Regions from separate parts of the Sporacetigenium sp. TC11 genome, predicted to be linked through region 2. Evidence: riboswitches for the same ligand, from Rfam matches in the RefSeq annotation. Region 2 holds a riboswitch; each other region holds the start of a gene.
What was found. A riboswitch is a leader RNA that binds a small molecule or an ion and turns the genes downstream of it on or off. The one in region 2 is predicted to bind lysine.
Positions count from the first base shown of each region.

Region 1: linked by a shared signal. The riboswitch ahead of ACUSRV_RS05650 (aspartate-semialdehyde dehydrogenase) and the one ahead of lysA (diaminopimelate decarboxylase) in region 2 are both predicted to bind lysine.
Region 3: linked by a shared signal. The riboswitch ahead of dapG (aspartate kinase) and the one ahead of lysA (diaminopimelate decarboxylase) in region 2 are both predicted to bind lysine.
Region 4: linked by a shared signal. The riboswitch ahead of ACUSRV_RS12150 (acyl-CoA dehydrogenase) and the one ahead of lysA (diaminopimelate decarboxylase) in region 2 are both predicted to bind lysine.

Region 1 covers NZ_JBYVNY010000002.1:540,293-543,499, reverse strand. Annotated here, with positions in the region: gene ACUSRV_RS05660 (MarR family winged helix-turn-helix transcriptional regulator) at 72-521, shown strand; gene ACUSRV_RS05655 (flavodoxin family protein) at 533-1,096, shown strand; lysine riboswitch at 1,206-1,357, shown strand; gene ACUSRV_RS05650 (aspartate-semialdehyde dehydrogenase) at 1,486-2,484, shown strand; gene dapA (4-hydroxy-tetrahydrodipicolinate synthase) at 2,499-3,207, shown strand, end outside.
Region 2 covers NZ_JBYVNY010000002.1:345,177-348,383, forward strand. Annotated here, with positions in the region: gene ACUSRV_RS04645 (sensor histidine kinase) at 1-920, shown strand, start outside; lysine riboswitch at 978-1,152, shown strand; gene lysA (diaminopimelate decarboxylase) at 1,293-2,615, shown strand; gene ACUSRV_RS04655 (hypothetical protein) at 2,660-2,890, opposite strand; gene ACUSRV_RS04660 (AAA family ATPase) at 3,074-3,207, shown strand, end outside.
Region 3 covers NZ_JBYVNY010000001.1:425,018-428,224, reverse strand. Annotated here, with positions in the region: gene plsY (glycerol-3-phosphate 1-O-acyltransferase PlsY) at 1-518, shown strand, start outside; gene ACUSRV_RS02090 (NAD(P)H-dependent glycerol-3-phosphate dehydrogenase) at 541-1,563, shown strand; lysine riboswitch at 1,620-1,799, shown strand; gene dapG (aspartate kinase) at 1,907-3,118, shown strand.
Region 4 covers NZ_JBYVNY010000008.1:79,779-82,985, forward strand. Annotated here, with positions in the region: gene ACUSRV_RS12140 (electron transfer flavoprotein subunit alpha/FixB family protein) at 1-162, opposite strand, end outside; gene ACUSRV_RS12145 (electron transfer flavoprotein subunit beta) at 181-963, opposite strand; gene ACUSRV_RS12150 (acyl-CoA dehydrogenase) at 980-2,119, opposite strand; lysine riboswitch at 2,246-2,424, opposite strand; lysine riboswitch at 2,623-2,801, opposite strand; gene ACUSRV_RS12155 (hypothetical protein) at 2,931-3,207, opposite strand, start outside.

The sequences.
Region 1 (3,207 bases), 200 kb from region 2:
AGAAGATAAAATGAATTTGACTAAGATGGTACTATATAGTACTATATAATAAGTTAGAAAGGGTGATAATATTGACTGAAGGTAGATTAGGTGGGTTATTAATAAGTAAAATAAACTTCTTGTCTGGAAGATTGTTCACCAGGTTATTAAAATCTAAAAAAGTAAAAGAGATAAATAATGCTCAGGGCAAAATATTATTTGTATTAAATAAAAAAGGACAGATAGCTATAAATGATTTAGGAAATGAGTTATCACTAGGAAAATCAACTCTTACAAGTATGTTAGATAGGTTAGAAGAGGGTGGATATATAAATAAAGAAATAAGTACTGAGGATAAAAGAAAGACATTGATTTCTCTTAATAAGAAGTCTGACGATATAGTTTCTGAATATGAAGAAGTAGTAAAAACTATGGGAAATATATATTACAAAGGATTTACTAATGAAGAGATAGTTAAATTTGAATCTTATTTAAAGAGAGTATATTCAAACTTAGAATATTTTAATAAAGACATGAAGTAGGGGGAATATATATGGCAAATGTAGTGGCTTTTGTAGGAAGCCCGAGAAAAAATGGAAATATAGATACATTAGTTCAAGAAGTAATAAATGGGTCTGCTAAAAATAATGTAAAAAGTAAAATTTATTATTTAAATGATATGAATATAAAAGGGTGTCAGGGATGTCTTTATTGTAGAAAACACAATAGTTGTATTATCAAAGATGATATGACTGAAGTTTATGAAGATGTAAAAAATGCGGATTATATTATAATAGGTTCACCTGTATATATCTGCCAAGTATCAGCGCAAACAAAGTTATTATTAGATAGATTTTACCCTTTAACAGAAATAGATAAAGTAAGTCATACTCCAAGGTTTGGAAAGAAAAAGCTTATAATGGTATATTCACAAGCAGCTCCATTTTCTTTTATATTTGGAAATTATTTTAGATATACAGCTAAGCACTTAAAAGGTATGGGACTTGAAATACATAAGACTATTATATCTACTAAGGCATTTGAAAAAGATTCTACTAGACATAATGATAAATTACTTAGAAAAGCTTATAATATAGGGGAAAATATAGAAGACTAAAATTATAAAATAATAAATTAATATTATTTTGAGAAATATTATTGACTATTACTGTAATACTTGTTAAGATTGCTATTAATAATAGAAAAACAAGTTAATAATATAAACAATATGATATAGAGGCCGCGGGAGTAAAGAGTACTGTATAGGAAAGGTGCAACCGCCGAAATGCATAAATTTTATGTGTTGGGACTATGTTTAATAAGCATAGTACTGTTTTTAGATTACCGCCCAGTTTTCTAAACGCGCGCTATATCATGTTGGGGCAAAAGGGATTTGCTTTGTATAAAATTGTATTTTTTTATATAAAACAGTCATGAGAACCTTTTGCTCATGGCTGTTTTTTAATATCAAAAAGTAATTTTAAAAAATTTGTTGAGGTGATTGGTATGAAAAAAGTAAATGTAGCAATAGTAGGTGCCACTGGTATGGTAGGAAGAACATTTTTAAAAGTTCTAGAAGAAAGAGATTTTCCTATAGAAAATTTATATTTACTTGCATCAAAAAAATCCGCTGGGGAAACTGTTCAATTTAAGGGTAAGGACTACATAATTGAAGAACTAAATGAAAATTCATTTGATAAGGGGATCGACATTGCTCTATTTTCAGCAGGGGGAGATATTAGTAAAAAATATGCACCTATTGCTAGAGAAAAAGGAGTTATTGCTGTAGACAATAGTAGTGCTTGGAGAATGGATAAGGATATTCCTCTAGTAGTTCCTGAGGTTAACCCAGAGGAAGTAAAAAACCACAATGGAATAATAGCTAATCCTAACTGCTCAACTATTCAAGCAGTAGTTCCACTAAAGGCTTTGCATGATAGATTTAAAATCAAAAGAATAGTGTATTCAACATATCAAGCAGTTGCTGGATCTGGAGTTAAAGGTATTACAGATCTACAAGAAGGGGTAAAAGGAAATGAAAATAAACTGTATCCTCATCCGATAGCTTATAACTGTATACCTCATATAGATGTATTCATGGACAATGGCTATACTAAAGAAGAAATGAAAATGATAGAAGAAACTAAAAAAATATTAAACGATTACGATCTTAAAGTAACAGCTACAACAGTAAGGGTTCCAGTATTTTATGGACATAGTGAATCTATAAATGTAGAGTTTGAAAAAGAATTTGAAATTGAAGAAGTATTCAACATTTTAAGAAATACTGAAGGAGTAGTAGTAGTTGATAATCTAGATAAAAATGAGTATCCACTAGCATTGAATGTTGAAGGAAAAGATGAGGTATATGTTGGAAGAATTAGAAGAGATTTTAGTTTAGATAATGGTATTAATATGTGGGTAGTTGCTGACAACATAAGAAAAGGTGCTGCAACTAATACAGTTCAAATAGCTGAGCTTTTATTAAAATATAATTTAGTATAGAAGGGATGATTTTTATGTTATTTAAAGGATCTGGGGTTGCTTTAGTTACTCCTTTTAAGGATGGTAAGGTAAATTTTGAAAAGCTTGGAGAAGTTGTAGAATATCATATAGAAAACAATACAGATGCTTTAATCGTTTGTGGCACTACTGGAGAAGCATCTACAATGAGTGACGAAGAACAACTTCAAGTAATAAAATATGTAGTTGAAAAAACTAATAAAAGAATTCCTGTAATAGCAGGAACAGGTTCAAATAATACTGCTCATTCAATACACTTAAGTCAAAAAGCGGAAGAATATGGAGTTGATGGTCTTTTAGTAATAACACCATATTATAACAAGTCCACTCAAAGGGGCGTAATAGCTCACTTTGAAGCTATTGCAAGCTCAGTAAATATACCTATAATAGCTTATAATGTACCAGGTAGAACAGGAGTTAATATACAACCATCAACTCTTGTTGAACTAGCTAAGATAAAAAATATAATAGCAATAAAAGAAGCTAGTGGAGATATAGCACAAGTTGCTGAAATGGGAAGATTAGTTCCAGAAGGTTTTGCAATATACTCAGGAAATGACGATATGATTTTACCTCTTTTATCTTTAGGTGGAGTTGGAGTGATTTCAGTAGTTGCAAATATATGCCCTAAAGATACACATGATTTAGTCTCTAAGTATTTTGAAGGTGATATTGAAGGTTCTAGAAAGTTACAACTTGATATGA
Region 2 (3,207 bases):
TTTTGTTAATGTGTATTATAAGTGGATATGTATATTCGAAAATAATATCAAAGCCACTTATACAATTAAATTTTGCAGCACAGAGAATGATTAAACTTGATTTTGATACGAAATGTAAAGTATATTCTCAAGATGAATTAGGCCAGCTTTCAAATAGCCTTAATGAACTTTCATTTAACTTACAAAACACTATGAATGAATTAACACAAGCAAATAAAAAACTAAGAAATGATATAGAAAGAGAAAGAGAGCTAGAAGAACAAAGAAAAATATTTGTAGCCACTATATCCCATGAATTAAAAACACCTATAACCGCTGTAAAAGGGCAACTTGAAGGTATGATACACAACATAGGATCTTATAAAGATAGAGATAGATACTTAAAAAGATCTTTTGATATTATGGAGCATATGGAAAAGTTAGTTTATGAAATGATGGAAATATATAAACTAGAGAACTCAGAATTTAAACCCAATATACAAAATATGAATATATCAAATATGGTATACGATATATCCAAAAGCTTTGAATACTTTTTAATATCTAAAGATCTTACTATAGTAAATAAAATACAAGATAATTTATATATAAAGGGTGACCAACAACTTATTAGAAAAGCAATATCAAATGTAGTTAGTAATGCTGTGAAATACTCAAAAGAGAAAGAAAAGGTAATTATCAGATTGTATGAAAGAGAAAACAAAGTAGTATTAGAAGTTTTAAATACTGGAGCATCTATAGAAGAAGAAAAACTAACTAAGGTTTTTGAACCTTTTTATAGATTAGAGAAGTCAAGAAATAGAAACACAGGAGGAAGCGGGTTAGGTCTTTATATAGTTAAGAAAATATTAGAATTAAATAATGTAAGTTATGAACTAAAAAATGTAGAGCAAGGAGTATTATTTACTATAATATTTTAAAATATATATTTACAAATTTATAATTTGTGTTATAATTAACTTTATTAAAAATAAATACAAAAAGATAGAGGTCGCGTTACCAAATAGTACTATTGTGGAGATAAGCACAGTGAAACGATAGGAAAGGTGTTGACGCCGAAATGTATAAATGATGCTTTAAGTTTATATGTTGGTGTTGTGTAAAATATGTACAACATTGTCACAAAGAGATTTGTGGAGAGCTATCTTAAGTTCGTGAATGCTAATAAGCAATATTTTTGAATTAGTATTTAAGGGCCTAAGGATAGTATGTTCCTTGGGCCTTTTTTATTACGAAGATTAAGATGTTACTGCAGAATCTCCATCTTATCAAAATTTATGGAGGGATTAATTATGATTGAGACAGTGAATGGGACGCTATACTTTGATGGATGTAATACTGTGGAGTTAGCTAAAAAATATAAAACACCGCTATATGTAGTTTCAGATAGTATATTAAGAGAAAAGGGAAGAGAAGTAAGAAATAGTTTTTTAAACAAATACGAAAATGTTAGAGCTGTTTATGCATCAAAAGCATTATTAAATTTAGCTATGTGTAAAATCGTACAAAGAGAAGGTCTAGGCCTAGACGTAGTTTCAGGAGGGGAATTATATATTGCTATAAGTTCTAATTTCCCTATGGAGGATATAATATTCCATGGAAATAATAAGTCAAAAGAAGAACTTATTATGGCGGTTAAGTATGGAGTAGGTAGAATAGTAGTAGATAGCTTAAGTGAGTTAGAGTTATTAGAAGAAATTTGTAAGAATTTAAACAAAGAGGCTAATATATTATTTAGAATTACTCCAGAGGTAAGTGCTAATACTCATAGACATATAAGTACAGGACAAAAAGATTCGAAGTTTGGAATTCCATTACTTCAAATAGATGAGGCTATAAAAATTGCTATATATTCAAATTATATAAATTTTAAAGGTATTCACTTTCATGTAGGATCTCAACTATTTTCAAATGAATCACACTTAAAAGCTTTAAGAGTAGCTATAGGTTGGATAGAACACATAAAAAATGAATATGACTATGAAATAGAGGACTTAAATATAGGTGGAGGATTTGGTATAAAATACGTTGAAGGAGATATAGAAGTTGGTTTAAATGAGTTTTTAGAACCAGTAATGAATGAATTAGAATGTGAATTTGAAAGAAGAAATTTAAAAAGACCGTGTGTAATAATAGAGCCAGGTAGATGGTTTGTAGGAAGCGCTGGAATAACATTATATAATGTAGGAAGTATAAAAAATATAGAAGGCGTTAGAAAATATGTATCAATTGATGGAGGACTAAGCGATAATCCAAGAGTTGCACTCTATGATGCTAAATACTCTGCAATAGTTGCAAATAAGGCTAATACTATAGAAAAAGAAATAGTAACAATAGGTGGAAAATGCTGTGAATCAGGTGATATACTTATAAGAGATATAGAGCTACCTATAGTAGAAAGAAACGATATATTAGCTGTATTAAATACAGGTGCATATAATGACTCAATGGCTAGTAATTACAATAAAGCACTAAGACCTGCTATTGTTCTAGTAAGTGAAGGAAATAGCTATGTTATCAAAAAAAGAGAAAGTTATGAAGATTTAATATCTAAGGATGTTATTCCACAGTGTTTAATAAACCTAGATGAAGTTGCATATAGTGAAATAATTTAAAACCTTATTGTGGATTTTTCCACAATAAGGTTTTTTGTTTTTTATTAACTTGATCTATATACATCTAATCCTACTCCAAGTAAGGACGATAATACAACTAAAGCAAAAAGAGCTATTAGATAGACTCTATCAAAGTCCTTACTAGCAATACTTTTCTCCCCAGCATAGATACAAAATAAGAGTATACTACCTAATACAAATATTATATATGACCCCATACCAAAAGTATTTATAAAAGACTGAATAATGTTAAAAAAAGCGTTAGAATTATTCATAGAATCCCCACCCCACAAAGTAATAATTAGCAATTAAAATATAAATAGTTATATATTTAAAAATATTCAACTATATATAATACTATAGAAAGAATTATATATAGTTGAATATTTTTAAATATTGTAAAAAATCTGAAAATTCAAAAGGCTTGTTATACAATATTTTATGCAGGGGGAAGTAACTTGAGTCATATAAAAAATATAAAAATAGAAAATTTTAGAAAGCTAAAAAGTATAGAGCTAAAAGACACAAAAGATATAAATATACTAATAGGAGAAAACAACAGCGGAAAAACTAGTATACTTGAATCAATAAT
Region 3 (3,207 bases), on a different contig from region 2:
CACAAGGTTCTGGAAATGCTGGAGCTACAAATGTTTTAAGAACACTTGGGAAAAAAGCTGCTGCTATAGCCTTTATTGGAGATATACTAAAGGGAAGTATAGCAGTGGTTATAGGACGCTATTTAGCAGGTAGGTATGGACTACAGCCTTTAGATGGAGCTTATGTAGGTGCTGTATTTGTTGTTCTAGGACATAACTGGCCAGCACTTCTTGGATTTAGAGGTGGAAAGGGAGTTGCAACATCTCTTGGTACTATGCTTGCAATATATCCTATTTATGCTTTAATTTGTTTAGCTATAAGTATTTTGATTATGTATAGATCAAAATACGTGTCATTAGGTTCAATACTAGGGATTACATGTTTTCCTGTAGCGATGGTTATTATAGGAAACAATAAAGCTGCTATAGTTGGATTTATACTTACAGCAATTGCTTTATACACCCATAGAGAAAATATAAAAAGACTTAAAAATGGTACAGAAAGAAAATTAGGGGAAAAGAAAAATATTTCTAAATAAATTATTTAGGTAGGTGTTAATAATGGAAAAAATGTGTGTATTGGGTTCTGGAAGTTGGGGGACTGCCCTTGCACTTGTTCTAGGTAAAAAAGGATATAATGTATCTCTTTGGACTTTAAGTGAAGAACAATGTGATAAAATAAATACAACTAGAGAAAATATAGATTATCTTCCAGGTGTTGTAATACCTAGTAATATAAATGTTACTACTGATATAAAAGAGGCTATAAAAGATAGTGTATTAGTAGTTCTTGCTGTGCCATCTCAAGCTGTAAGATCTGTATGCCAAAACATAAAAGGAATAATAAATGACAATCAAGTTTTGGTTGATGTAGCTAAGGGACTTGAAAAAGGAACAGGGCTTAGAATGTCTGAAGTTGTTAAAGAAGAACTTCCAAATAATAAATATGTTGTATTATCAGGACCTTCACATGCAGAAGAAGTTGGAAAAGACATACCTACTACAGTAGTTGCAGCATCACATAACATAAAAGATGCAGAACTTGTACAAGATGCATTTATGACTCCAAAATTTAGAGTTTATACAAATCCTGATGTCATTGGAGTAGAACTTGGTGGAGCATTAAAAAACATAATAGCATTTGGAGCAGGTGTATGTGATGGATTAGGATATGGTGACAATACAAAAGCTGCTCTTATGACTAGAGGAATAAGAGAAGTAGCTAGGCTAGGTGTAGCTATGGGAGCTGAGCCTAATACATTTTCTGGATTGTCTGGTATAGGTGATTTAATAGTTACATGTACTAGTATGCATAGTAGAAATAGAAGAGCTGGAATTCTTATAGGACAAGGAAAGAGTTTGGAAGAAACTTTGGCGACAGTAAAAATGGTAGTAGAAGGTATAACTGCTACTGAGGTAGCTTATGATGTATCTAAGAAGCTTAATATAGATATGCCTATAACTAATGCAATATATTCTGTACTTCATGACGGAGTAAATGCAAATGAAGCTGTTATAGGACTTATGATGAGAAATAAAACACATGAAATGGAAGAAATAGTTAATGATAGACTAGGCTTTTAATAGCCTAGTTTTTATGTTATAATAATTTTTAAATAAAAATTTAATAATAAATAAGAGAATAAGATAGAGGTCGCGTTTTCAAATAGTACTACTGTGGAGCTAAGCACGATGATATAGTGGGAAAGGTGCCAACGCCGAAATGTATAAATGATGCTTTAAGTTTATATGTTGGGGTTGTATATAATATATACAAAACTGTCACGAATATATAATATTTGTGGGGAGCTGTCTTAAGTTTTTAGATACTTATTTTTGTTTTGAATTAGTATTTCTAGAGCTTAAAGATAGTTATTTTTATCTTTAAGCTCTTTTTTATTTATAAGACATCGAGGAGGATATATAAATGAATATAATAGTGCAAAAATTTGGTGGAACATCAGTACAATCTCAGGAAAGAATGAATATGGTAAGTGATATAATACAAAATTATAAAAATGATGGATACGATGTAGTTATAGTTGTATCAGCAATGGGAAGAAAAGGTGATCCATATGCAACTGATACTTTAGTTGGATTATGCCAAAACGTGAATGAAGATTTACCAAAAAGAGAATTAGATATGATAATGCATTGCGGAGAAGTTATATCTGGATCTATATTTGTTAACTTATTAAACAGCAAAGGAATAGATGCAGTATTTTTAACAGGAGGACAAGCTGGAATAATAACAAATGGAGTATATGGAGATAGCAGAATAATAGACATAAGACCAGATAGAATATATAAAGAACTTTCAGAAGGGAAAGTCGTTGTAGTTGCAGGATTTCAAGGTATAACAGAAGATGGAGAAATTACTACTTTAGGCAGAGGCGGAAGCGATACCTCTGCTGTAGCTGTAGGGAAAGCCCTAAATTGTGATGTTGTTGAGATTTATACCGATGTAGACGGTATAATGACTGCTGATCCAAGAATACAACCTTCAGCTAAAGTGTTAAAACATATAAATTACGATGAGGTATTTCAAATGGCAGATAAGGGTGCAAAGGTTATACACCCTAGAGCTGTTGATATAGCAAAAAGTGGAAATATAACTATAAAAGTAAAAAACACTATGAACTTAGAACATGAAGGTACAGTAATAAGCGGCATAAGACCTAAGTTTGAAAATTTTGTAACATATGAAGAAAGTAGCTTAGTAACTTCAATAGCTCACCAAACTGGATTTACACAAGTCATAATAAGAAAATATAAAGAAGAAGATTTTATAAGTATATTAAATGAAATGGAAAAAAATAATGTAACTATAGATATGATAAATTTCTTCATAAAAGAAAAGGCATTTATAATAGATGCTACAAATACGAAAATAGTAAATAACATATTAGAAAAATATAATATAGAGTATGAAATAACACAAAAATGTTCAAAGGTTACTATAATAGGAAGTAAAATATCTGATGTTCCAGGGGTTATGGCAAGAATTGTAATGGTATTATCTAATAATAATATAGAACTCCTTCAAACATCGGATTCTGAGATGACAATATCTTGTTTAGTAAAAGAATCTGATATGATAAAATCTGTTAATTATCTACATGATACATTTGAACTATAAATATATTTTATAGTATGGTGTATTTAATGTTACAGGCTTGCATATATATTATTATGTATTATTTGGGGGAGAAATAATTTGTACTTATT
Region 4 (3,207 bases), on a different contig from region 2:
TTTATCTTTTATGTCATGGCCTAATATTACTGCTGTAAGTTTTGAATTTAATTTATCTGCTATCTCTCTTCCTTTTCCTAAAAGTTCTATTGATACATTTTGAACTTTTTTACCTCTTTGCTCTACGAAAACCCAAACACCTTTATATTCTGAAATACTCATATTAAGATCCCCCCTAAGTTATATAATGTATTTTTCCTTTAGTTTTTCAACTATTATTTTTGCTCCCTCTTTTGCATCTACTTCAAATACTTTTCCAGCACTCTTTGCTCCCTTAGTAAATGATTTTTTAACTTTAGTAGGAGAACCTTTAAGACCCATATTTGCCATGTCAACTTCTATATCATTTACAGTCCATATCTCTACTTGCTTTTCTCTATAAGCATCAAATATGCCCCCTACACTCATGTATCTAGGTTCATTCATTTCCTTTAATGTAGTTATAAGACATGGAGTTTTAACCTTTATTTTGTGATATCCATCTTCAAATACTCTTTTTAATATAATATCTTTTTCATATATATCTAAATCCTCAACATAACTTACATGAGGTATTTGTAAATGTTCTGCTATTTGAGGTCCAACTTGTGCTGTATCTCCATCTATTGCCTGTCTTCCAGCTATTATTAAATCGTAATCTAATTTTTTAAGTGCTCCTGCTATTGTACTTGATGTAGCCCATGTATCTGCACCTGCAAATGCTCTATCAGTTAAAAGTATTGCTCTATCTACACCCATTGCAAATGCTTCTCTTAATGCTTCTTCAGCTTGTGGTGGCCCCATTGTAATTACTGTAATATTTGCTCCAATTTCATCTTTTAATCTTAGAGCTGCTTCAAGTCCACTCTTATCATCTGGATTTATAATACTTGGTATCCCATCTCTTATTAATGTTCCTGTTTTAGGATCAAGTCTAACTTCTGTAGTATCTGGTACTTGTTTTATACAAACAACTATATTCATGTTTAATCCCCCCTGTTTATTTAAGTACGTTAGCCGCTATAACCATTCTTTGAACTTCTGAAGTTCCTTCATATATTTCTGTTATCTTTGCATCTCTCATCATTCTCTCTACTGGATATTCTCTTGTATATCCGTATCCACCATGTAACTGTACTGCCTTTGTTGTAACTTCCATTGCTGTTTCTGAAGCATATAATTTTGCCATTGCAGCTTCTTTAGAGAAAGTTACCCCTAGGTCTTTAGTCTTAGCAGCCTTGTAAACAAGCATTCTTGCTGCTTCAGTTTTTGTACTCATATCTGCAACCTGGAATTGCGTATTTTGGAAATATGATATAGGTTTTCCAAATTGTCTTCTTTCTTTTACATAAGAAACAGTTTCATCTATTGCTCCTTGAGCTATACCTAATGCTTGAGCTGCTATTCCTATACGTCCACCGTCTAGTGTTTTCATAGCAATACCAAATCCCTTACCTTCTTTTCCAAGTAAGTTTTCTTTTGGAATTCTACAGTTTTCAAATATAAGTTCACAAGTTGCAGAACCCTTTATTCCAAGTTTGTGCTCTTGTTTTCCTATGCTAAATCCTTCAGTTCCTTTTTCAACTATGAATGCTGATATACCCTTTGTCCCTTTACTTTTATCTGTCATTGCCATAACTATGTAAGTATCTGCATATCCTGCATTAGTTATAAATATCTTAGAACCATTTATTATGTATTCATCTCCATCTAAAACTGCTATAGTTTGTTGACCAGCAGCATCAGTTCCTGCATTAGGTTCAGTTAATCCAAATGCCCCTAATTTTTCTCCCTTTGCTAGCGGAGTTAAATATTTTTGTTTTTGAGCCTCTGTTCCAAATTCATAAATAGGTGCTGCACATAATGAAGTATGAGCAGAAACTATTACCCCAGTAGTTCCACAAACCTTAGATAATTCTTCTACCGCCATAGCATAAGCTAAATTATCTGCACCTTGACCTCCATATTCCTTAGGAAAAGGTATTCCCATAAAGCCATACTTTGCTAATTTTTTAACAGTTTTTATAGGAAATTCTTCCTTTTCATCTACCTCATGGGCAAAAGGCTTTACCTCTTTATCTGCAAATTCCTTATACATTTTTTGGAGCATATTATGCTCTTTTGAAAAACAAAATTCCATTGTTATTCCCCCTTTTTTATTGTCTTCTATTATTAATGTTTATAAATAAAAGGCACTGAAAGATTTTCAGTGCTTTTTTCTACAATAGAAAAAAGCTATAAATGTAATGAAAATCCTTCTTTTCACTACATAAATAGCTCTCCATAATATCTTATGGCAGTTATAGGGCATTTCTGCTCTATACCCAAGAACATACTTAAGAACAAATATATTCTTTCGGCAAAGAAACCATTCGCTTTTAGTATCGGACGTTCTTATCCTTAACATCTAAAAGTTACCCTTTTCCTTGCACCTCTATTTATGCCAATTTTTAATTTTGCCTTTATTTATAATGTTTATAATATTCTTGATTTGATTGTATATCTTTGACTAATTATTGTCAATCCCATTTTTGGCTTTTTATGTAAATTTTTGGAAATCGATTAAAAATTAATTAGCTCGTACTTATACAAATATATATGCATAAAAAAAGCTATTTATGCAATGAAAATTTTTCTTTTCACTACATAAATAGCTCTCCATAACAATCTATGGCAGTTATAGGGCACTTCTGCTCTATACCCAAGAACATACTCAAGAACAAATATATTCTTTCGGCAAAGAAACCATTCACTTTCAGTATCGGATGTTCTTATCCTTAACATCTAAAAGCTACCCTTCCCCCTGCACCTCTATTTATGTTAAAATTTTTACTTTTTTAATCTTGTTTATAACTTTCATACTATTTCTTGTTTTCATTATATATTTTAATCCATATATTGTCAATTGTATTTTTGAATTTTTAATCGAAATTTTCAGAAAATATTTTTAATTATTCAACTTCATTTTCACTTTCTGAATTTTCATTTTCAATTATTTTATTTTCTAAATTCTTTTTTCTGTTATCCAATGGATTTAGGTTTATATGATGAACTCTTTCTTCTTCACCTGGCTTCATTATAACATCTTCCATGCGAATTTTACCATTTGGAGTATGAGCTATAACTTGAGCTTGTCTATAACCCTTATGATAAACCCATGTATAATTGTCGTTTACTAATTCATCTAAGTCTTCAGATGATATTAAAGCTTTTGCTTGAGGCTTACCG